DNA from 2 places in the Arthrobacter sp. NPDC058127 genome. Region 2 is predicted to be linked to the other one. Evidence: predicted binding sites of a transcription regulator. Region 2 holds the regulator's gene; the other holds the start of a gene.
The links. The regulator Rex, encoded in region 2, represses fermentation and respiration genes when NADH is low (regulators of the CRP and FNR family bind a similar motif). The targets are predictions, from matches to a motif close to CTTGTGAANNNNTTCACAAG.

Region 1: rhaI (L-rhamnose isomerase) is a predicted target of Rex. The motif match lies at 1,853-1,872, and genes of this name have one in related genera.

Annotation. Positions count from the first base shown of each region.
Region 1 covers NZ_JBHVTT010000001.1:121,397-124,746, forward strand. Annotated here, with positions in the region: gene ACFVTG_RS00610 (TetR/AcrR family transcriptional regulator) at 95-730, shown strand; gene ACFVTG_RS00615 (LacI family DNA-binding transcriptional regulator) at 727-1,743, opposite strand; gene rhaI (L-rhamnose isomerase) at 1,956-3,122, shown strand; gene ACFVTG_RS00625 (bifunctional aldolase/short-chain dehydrogenase) at 3,126-3,350, shown strand, end outside.
Region 2 covers NZ_JBHVTT010000002.1:42,116-45,465, reverse strand. Annotated here, with positions in the region: gene ACFVTG_RS03540 (hypothetical protein) at 226-1,002, shown strand; gene ACFVTG_RS03535 (redox-sensing transcriptional repressor Rex) at 1,068-1,775, opposite strand; gene ACFVTG_RS03530 (glutaredoxin family protein) at 1,827-2,081, opposite strand; gene ACFVTG_RS03525 (HAD-IB family hydrolase) at 2,158-2,976, shown strand; gene ACFVTG_RS03520 (30S ribosomal protein bS22) at 3,173-3,271, opposite strand.

The DNA of each region.
Region 1 (3,350 bases), on a different contig from region 2:
CCTTTGTGTGTGGCGATTTATTTTCTATGTGTGTAGAGAATAGCATCGTGTAATCTGAGTCACAACGGTTGTAGAAAAAAGATTTGGGGAAAGCGTGCCGAAGATCGTAGACCACGACAAGCGCCGGGTGGAGCTTGTCGAAGCCACGTGGCGGATCATCGCCAGCAGGGGGATAGAGGGTGCCACGATGCGCGAGATAGCAACGGAGGCAGGCTTTGCCAACGGTGCCCTCAAGCCGTATTTCCCTACGAAAGACGATCTCTTGACGTTTGCTTTCGGCCACGTCTTCAACCAGACGAACACCCGAATGAGCGATTCCACGGCCGGCCAGCGGGGCCTGTCTGCATTGCGCAGCTATTGCCACGAAATTTTGCCGCTCGACGCCGAGAGGCTCAACGAGGCGCGAATCGCGATCGCCTTCTGGCAGCGCGCACTGACGGACCCGGCGAAGGCCGCCTTGCATGATTCCTCGATGGAGCAATGGCGTGAGGCACTATTCGACAAGCTCGGTGAAGCCAGGGAACTTGGCGAACTGAGGGAGGGGCTGAACGACGACGACATCGTTGGCGGGATCATGACGTTCGCGCTCGGTGCCCAAATCACGGCCACGCTGACGCCGGAACACCACTCAGCGGATCAGCTGCGGTCCCAACTGGAGACTTATATATCGCTCATTTCATCCGAAAAAGGCGATCTCGTGCCGACGGCCGGATCGAAAGGATCCGCCTAGCGGCGCAGGGTGCTCTGCCTCGCCACGAGTTCCGGCGTGAACACCACTTGGCTGTGGACGTGACCGGGTTCGTCGTCGATTTCGTCGAAGAGGAGCTGTGCGGCACGCTCGCCGATCAGCTGCCTCGGCTGACTGATGGAGGTGAGCGGGATGCTCGACTGCGAGGCAAAATCGATGTCGTCAAACCCAACGATGGCGACGTCCTCGGGCACGCGGAGCCCGTTCGCGGCGAAGGATTGCAAGAGACCAAGAGCCAATTGATCGTTGGCGGCAAACACGGCGTCCGGGCGCTTGTCGGACTGGAGATTGGACATTAGGTCTCCAATCCGGCGCCCGCGTTCAAATTTCAGATCCGGCGTTTCGAAGAGCTGAAGCGGGACCCCAGCACGTGCTGCCGCATCGGCGGCTCCCCGATAGCGGTCCTCGACCTGCTGCAGCGTGAAAGGGCCGCCGACGAATGCAGGGCGTACCGAACCGACGCTGACGAGATGATCCAGGGCCGTGGCGCCGCCGGCAACGTCGTCCACTGATACCGAGCAGAACTGATCCGTGCTTGCGAGCCTGTCGACGAGTACTGAGGGGATGCCCCGATCGCGCATTCTTTCGAGCCGCTGAAGAACTTGTCCGAACGGAGTGATCAAAACGCCTTGGACGCGTTGCTGCTCGAACAGGTCCAGATATGCCTGCTCTCGGCCGGCGTCTTCGGCACTGTTGGCCAGGATCAGGGAGTGCTTGTGGTCTTCGGCGACGTTTTCAGCGCCCAAAGCGACATCGGTGAAGAAGGGGTTGCGCACGTCCAGCACAAGCATGCCGAGGCTCCTGGTGGATCCTGAACGCAGCGAGCGGGCTGATTCGTTGCGCACGAACCCCAGTTCCTCGATGGCAGCCAGAACGCGGGTTCGCTTGTCGAAGGACACCTGGTCCGGCCGGTTGAGGACATTCGAAACCGTACCGACCGAAACTCTCGCAAGGGCAGCGACGTCTGTCAGCTTTGCTCCCGGGCCGCTTGGCACGCTCAACCTCCCAATTGATGAATCGAATCAAATCGCTTCATCAATATTACGTGGTTCGACTGGCAATCTCCGGGATTGACTGTTGACACGCCATGGAAGCAGGCCCTACCGTGTGAATAGGTTCTTGAATGAATCGATTCAAGACGGTTTCGATTCAAGGAAGAAAAGCATTGCTGTTCGAAGACGACGCACAGGCAACAGAAGGAACAATCATGAACACCACGGAAACGGCCCTGGGCCGCCTCGGGGAACTGGCCATCGAGGTCCCGTCCTGGGCCTACGGCAATTCGGGCACACGGTTCAAGGTGTTCGGTACGCCCGGCACCCCGCGGACCATCCAGGAGAAGCTGGCTGACGCCGCGAAAGTCCACGAACTGACGGGCCTTGCACCGACTGTTGCACTGCACATCCCGTGGGACAAGGTGGACGATTACTCCGCCCTCCGCGAGTACGCGGCGGACCTTGGCATCGGACTGGGGACCATCAACTCGAACACGTTCCAGGACGACGAATACAAGTACGGCTCCCTGACGTCCTCCGATTCGGCGGTGCGTCGCCGGGCGATCGATCACCACCTGGAGTGCATCGAGATCATGCATGCCACGGGCTCCCGGGACCTGAAGGTCTGGCTGGCTGACGGCACCAACTATCCGGGCCAGGATGACATGCGCGGCCGCCAGGACCGCCTCGCGGAATCCCTCCAGGAGATCTACGCGGGCCTTGGGGATAGCCAGCGCCTGGTGCTGGAGTACAAGTTCTTCGAGCCGGCTTTCTATCACACCGACGTTCCGGACTGGGGCACGTCCTATGCACAGACGCTGGCTCTGGGGGAGAAGGCCTTCGTCTGCCTGGACACCGGCCACCATGCCCCGGGCACGAACATCGAGTTCATCGTGATGCAGCTGTTGCGCCTGGGCAAGCTGGGTTCCTTCGATTTCAACTCGCGCTTCTATGCCGACGATGACCTGATCGTCGGGGCCGCGGATCCTTTCCAGTTGTTCCGCATCATGCACGAGGTCATCCGCGGCGGCGGATTCGGAAAGGATTCGGGCGTCGCCTTGATGCTGGACCAGTGCCACAACCTGGAGGAGAAGATCCCGGGCCAGATCCGCTCCGTGCTCAACGTCCAGGAAATGACGGCCCGGGCACTGCTCATCGACACGGACGCGCTCACCGAGGCGCAGCGTGAAGGCGACGTCCTTGCCGCGAACGGCATTTTCAACGATGCCTTCTATACCGATGTCCGGCCGGTCCTGGCCGGGTGGCGCGAATCGCGCGGCCTGCCCGCGGACCCGATGACCGCGTTCAAGGCCAGCGGCTACCAGAAGAAGATCAACGAGGACCGCGTGGGCGGCCAGCAAGCCGGATGGGGCGCATAGAAAATGACTAACAAGACTGTTGAACAGCTGATCACCCGTTCCAACCGCCTGGGCGCGGATAAGCGGAACACCAACTTCGCCGGAGGGAACACCTCCGCGAAGGGCACGGAAAAGGACCCCGTCACCGGGGAAGACGTGGAGCTGTTGTGGGTCAAGGGTTCCGGCGGGGACCTGGGAACCCTGAAGGCGGACAACCTGGCGGTGCTGCGGCTGGACCGGCTGCAGGCA
Region 2 (3,350 bases):
AGCACATATGGCTGAAGGCCGCGGCAGGTCCCGAGAGGACCCCGCGGCCTTCCCTTTGTCCCCGCGCGATTCGCGGGAGATCCGCCGAACCTTGTTCAGCGAGAATTCTTACCGCGAATCATCACCAGCACTGTGCCTCCGGGGTACGGTGGAATTAAGCCGAGCTGGGGGCAGGGCACGTTGCACCCGGCAGCCGTATCTGCAGTCGACACGCAAAGGAATGCCATGAGCACCCCTCCGTACCCACCGTCCACTCCGGGCGAAAATCCCACACCTGAGCAGCCGAAATACGGCCAGCAGACACCCCAGCAGGGTCAGCAGCCGCAATACGGCCAGCAGGCTCCGCAGTATGGGCAGCAGACACCGCAGCAGGGTCAGCCGTCACCTTACGGCCAGCCGTCCGCGCCGCAGTACGGGCAGCAGGCTCCGCAGTACGGGCAGCAGGCACCTCAGCAGCCGCAGTACGGCCAGCCTTCCGTCCCGCAGTACGGGCAGGGCGGCCCCGTCGCTTGGCCCAGCCAGCAGCCCGCTGCCACGTCCGGAGTCCCCCAGCTGGTCAACATCTCCTTCTGGCTCATACTTGCCGCTGGTTTGCTGACCTTGATCGGCATTCCCTTCACCATCGCTACGCTGAACTCGCCGGCAGGCAAGAACATGCTCGATCAGGCGTTGTCGGCACAAGGAAGCAACGCATCTGGCATTGACACCAGCACCTTCATCAGCATTTTGATCACCGTCCTGGTTATTTTCTCGGTGATTTTTGCCGGACTCTACGCACTGGTTGCGTTCAAGGTCCGCCAGGGCAAGAACTGGGCCCGGATCCTGGGCACGGTCTTTGCGGCGATTTCCCTGCTCGGCCTGACCCAGATCGGCATGGGCACCATCACCATCCTCCTGGGCGTCGCCGCGATCGTGCTGTTGTACCTGCCGGCCTCGGCGCCGTATTTCCGGAAGGCCCAGCCGTTCGCGAACCCCTACGGCCAGGCGCCGTACGGCCGTTAGGCCACGCGGCGTACGGTCCACGGCCCACCGCCAAGAACAAACAACGGGCGCAGACCCGGCTCGGCCTAAATGGCCTGGCCCGGGGTCTGCGCCCGTTGTGCGTGATACGCCAGGATCTGAAGCTCAGTGGCCATATCCACCTTTCGCAGATTCACGTACGGCGGAACCTGCAGGAGGACGGGCGCAAAGCTGAGGATGCTGCGGATACCCGCGCTGATCACGCGGTCGCAAACGTCCTGCGCCACCGCGGCCGGGAGGGCCAGCACAACCATGTTGGTGCCGGTCCGCTGAAGGACCGTTTCAAGATTGGCGGCGTCGCTGACCCGCAGCCAGCCCACTTCGTTCCCGATGACCATAGGATCGGCATCAAGGATCGCCACCACGTCGAAACCGCGCGACTCGAATCCGCCGTAGCGCGCCAACGCCTTTCCAAGGTTGCCCGCGCCCACAATGGCCACTTTCCAGTCGTGGGTCAAGCCGAGCGCCGCCGCGATGTGGCGGCTCAGGTACTGGACCTCGTATCCCACGCCGCGCGTTCCATAGGAGCCGACGTAGGAGAGGTCCTTGCGCAACGTGGACGAACTGACTCCCGACGCCTCGGCCAACGCCTCGGAGGAAACCCGTTCCACGCCTTCGCCCAGCAGGGAGTTCAGAGCGCGCAGGTAAAGCGTCATCCGGGCCACAGCCGCGGGTGGTATCTGCTTCGCGGCAGAGTCCTTGTCCCCGGATACAGCTTCGGCGGACGGTTCCAGCGCAGTCACGTTCTTCTCCATTGCGTCGCTTTGTTTTCCCACTCTATTGCCAACAAAGCACTGCACGCATGTTCAGGCTGCGATGGCCTTCTTCAGGACCCGAACCAATCGTGCCTCATCGATTTTCCAGAAATCCCGTTGGATACCGTCCACGAATACCACCGGGATCTCCTCGGCGTAGCGCTCGCGCAGTACAGGGTCGGTGTCAATCGATTGTTCCGTCCACGTGAGCCCAAGGCTTGAGGTCACGCGTTCGACGGCGTCACGCGCCGCGGCGCAGAGGTGGCAGTCAGCTTTGGTGAGGAGTACGACGTCGGGATTTGGCATGGTTCAAAGGTATCGCTTTAGCGTCGGCACAGCCGTGCGAACGGCAGGAGGCCGGGCGATTGACTAGACTCATGGCATGCCCGTCGAGAAGAACGCCGTTGTGGCCACCGCGCCGGCCGCAACGCAGCAGCACGGCGAGGCCGCATTCTTCGACGTCGACAACACCCTCATGAAGGGCGCCAGCCTCTTCCACGTCGCGCGGAAGATGTACGAACGCAAGGCCTTCACCCTTTCCCAAGCCGCGGGCTTCGCCTGGAAGCAATTCAAGTTCGTGCTACGGGGCGAAAAGATGGAGGACGTCCATTCCGTCCGGGATTCCGCGCTCGTCCTCGCGGCGGGGATCAAGGTATCCGACATCAAGGAACTGGGCGAAGAAGTCTACGACGAGATGATCGAGTCGCGGATCTGGCCTGGTACCAAGGCCCTGGCGGAACAGCACCTGCGGGTTGGCCGCAAGGTCTGGCTCGTAACCGCCACACCCATCGAAGTCGCCACCGTCATCTCCACGCGCCTCGGCCTCACAGGCGCCCTAGGTACCGTGGGCGAAGTTGAAGATGGCGCCTACACGGGCCGGCTCGTGGGCGAGATCCTCCACGGTCCAGCCAAAGCCGTGGCTGTGCAGCGCGTAGCGGACGAAGAAGGCCTGGACCTCAAGCGGTGCTGGGCGTACAGCGATTCACATAACGACATCCCGCTGCTCACTTTGGTGGGCCACCCGGTGTGCATCAATCCCGACGCCGGGCTGCGCCGCCATGCGCGCGAGAACAACTGGCCGGTTTATGACTTCCGTTCCGGCCGCCGGGCAGCCACGCTCGGCCTCAAAGCCGCGACTGTCGGAGGCGCCGTCTACGGTTTGTGGCGGGGTTTCTCCAAGTTCCGCAGCCCGAGGGGCTAACCCCAGCAACCCTCGCTCACATATAGCCGCCGAACGCCCGACATACGTGAGCGAGCGTCCGCCGATACAACCGACATACGTGAGCGAGCGTCCGCCGATACAACCGACATACGTGAGCGAGCGTCACAGGGGGCGTACACGCAAAAATGCCCGCCGCCTCGAGAGGCAACGGGCATTCACGCTGTAGGAAGTATCTCTACTTCTTATTGCGACGCTGGTGGCGGGTCTTACGAAGCAGTTTGCGGTGCTTCTTCTTGGCCATACGCTTGCGGCGCTTCTTAATAACTGAACCCACGTAAGTTCCTTACCAAACTAGATTGAGATTCTGTCTGCTGGGTGAGGTCCTTGAACTGAGCAACAGACTTTTACAACTG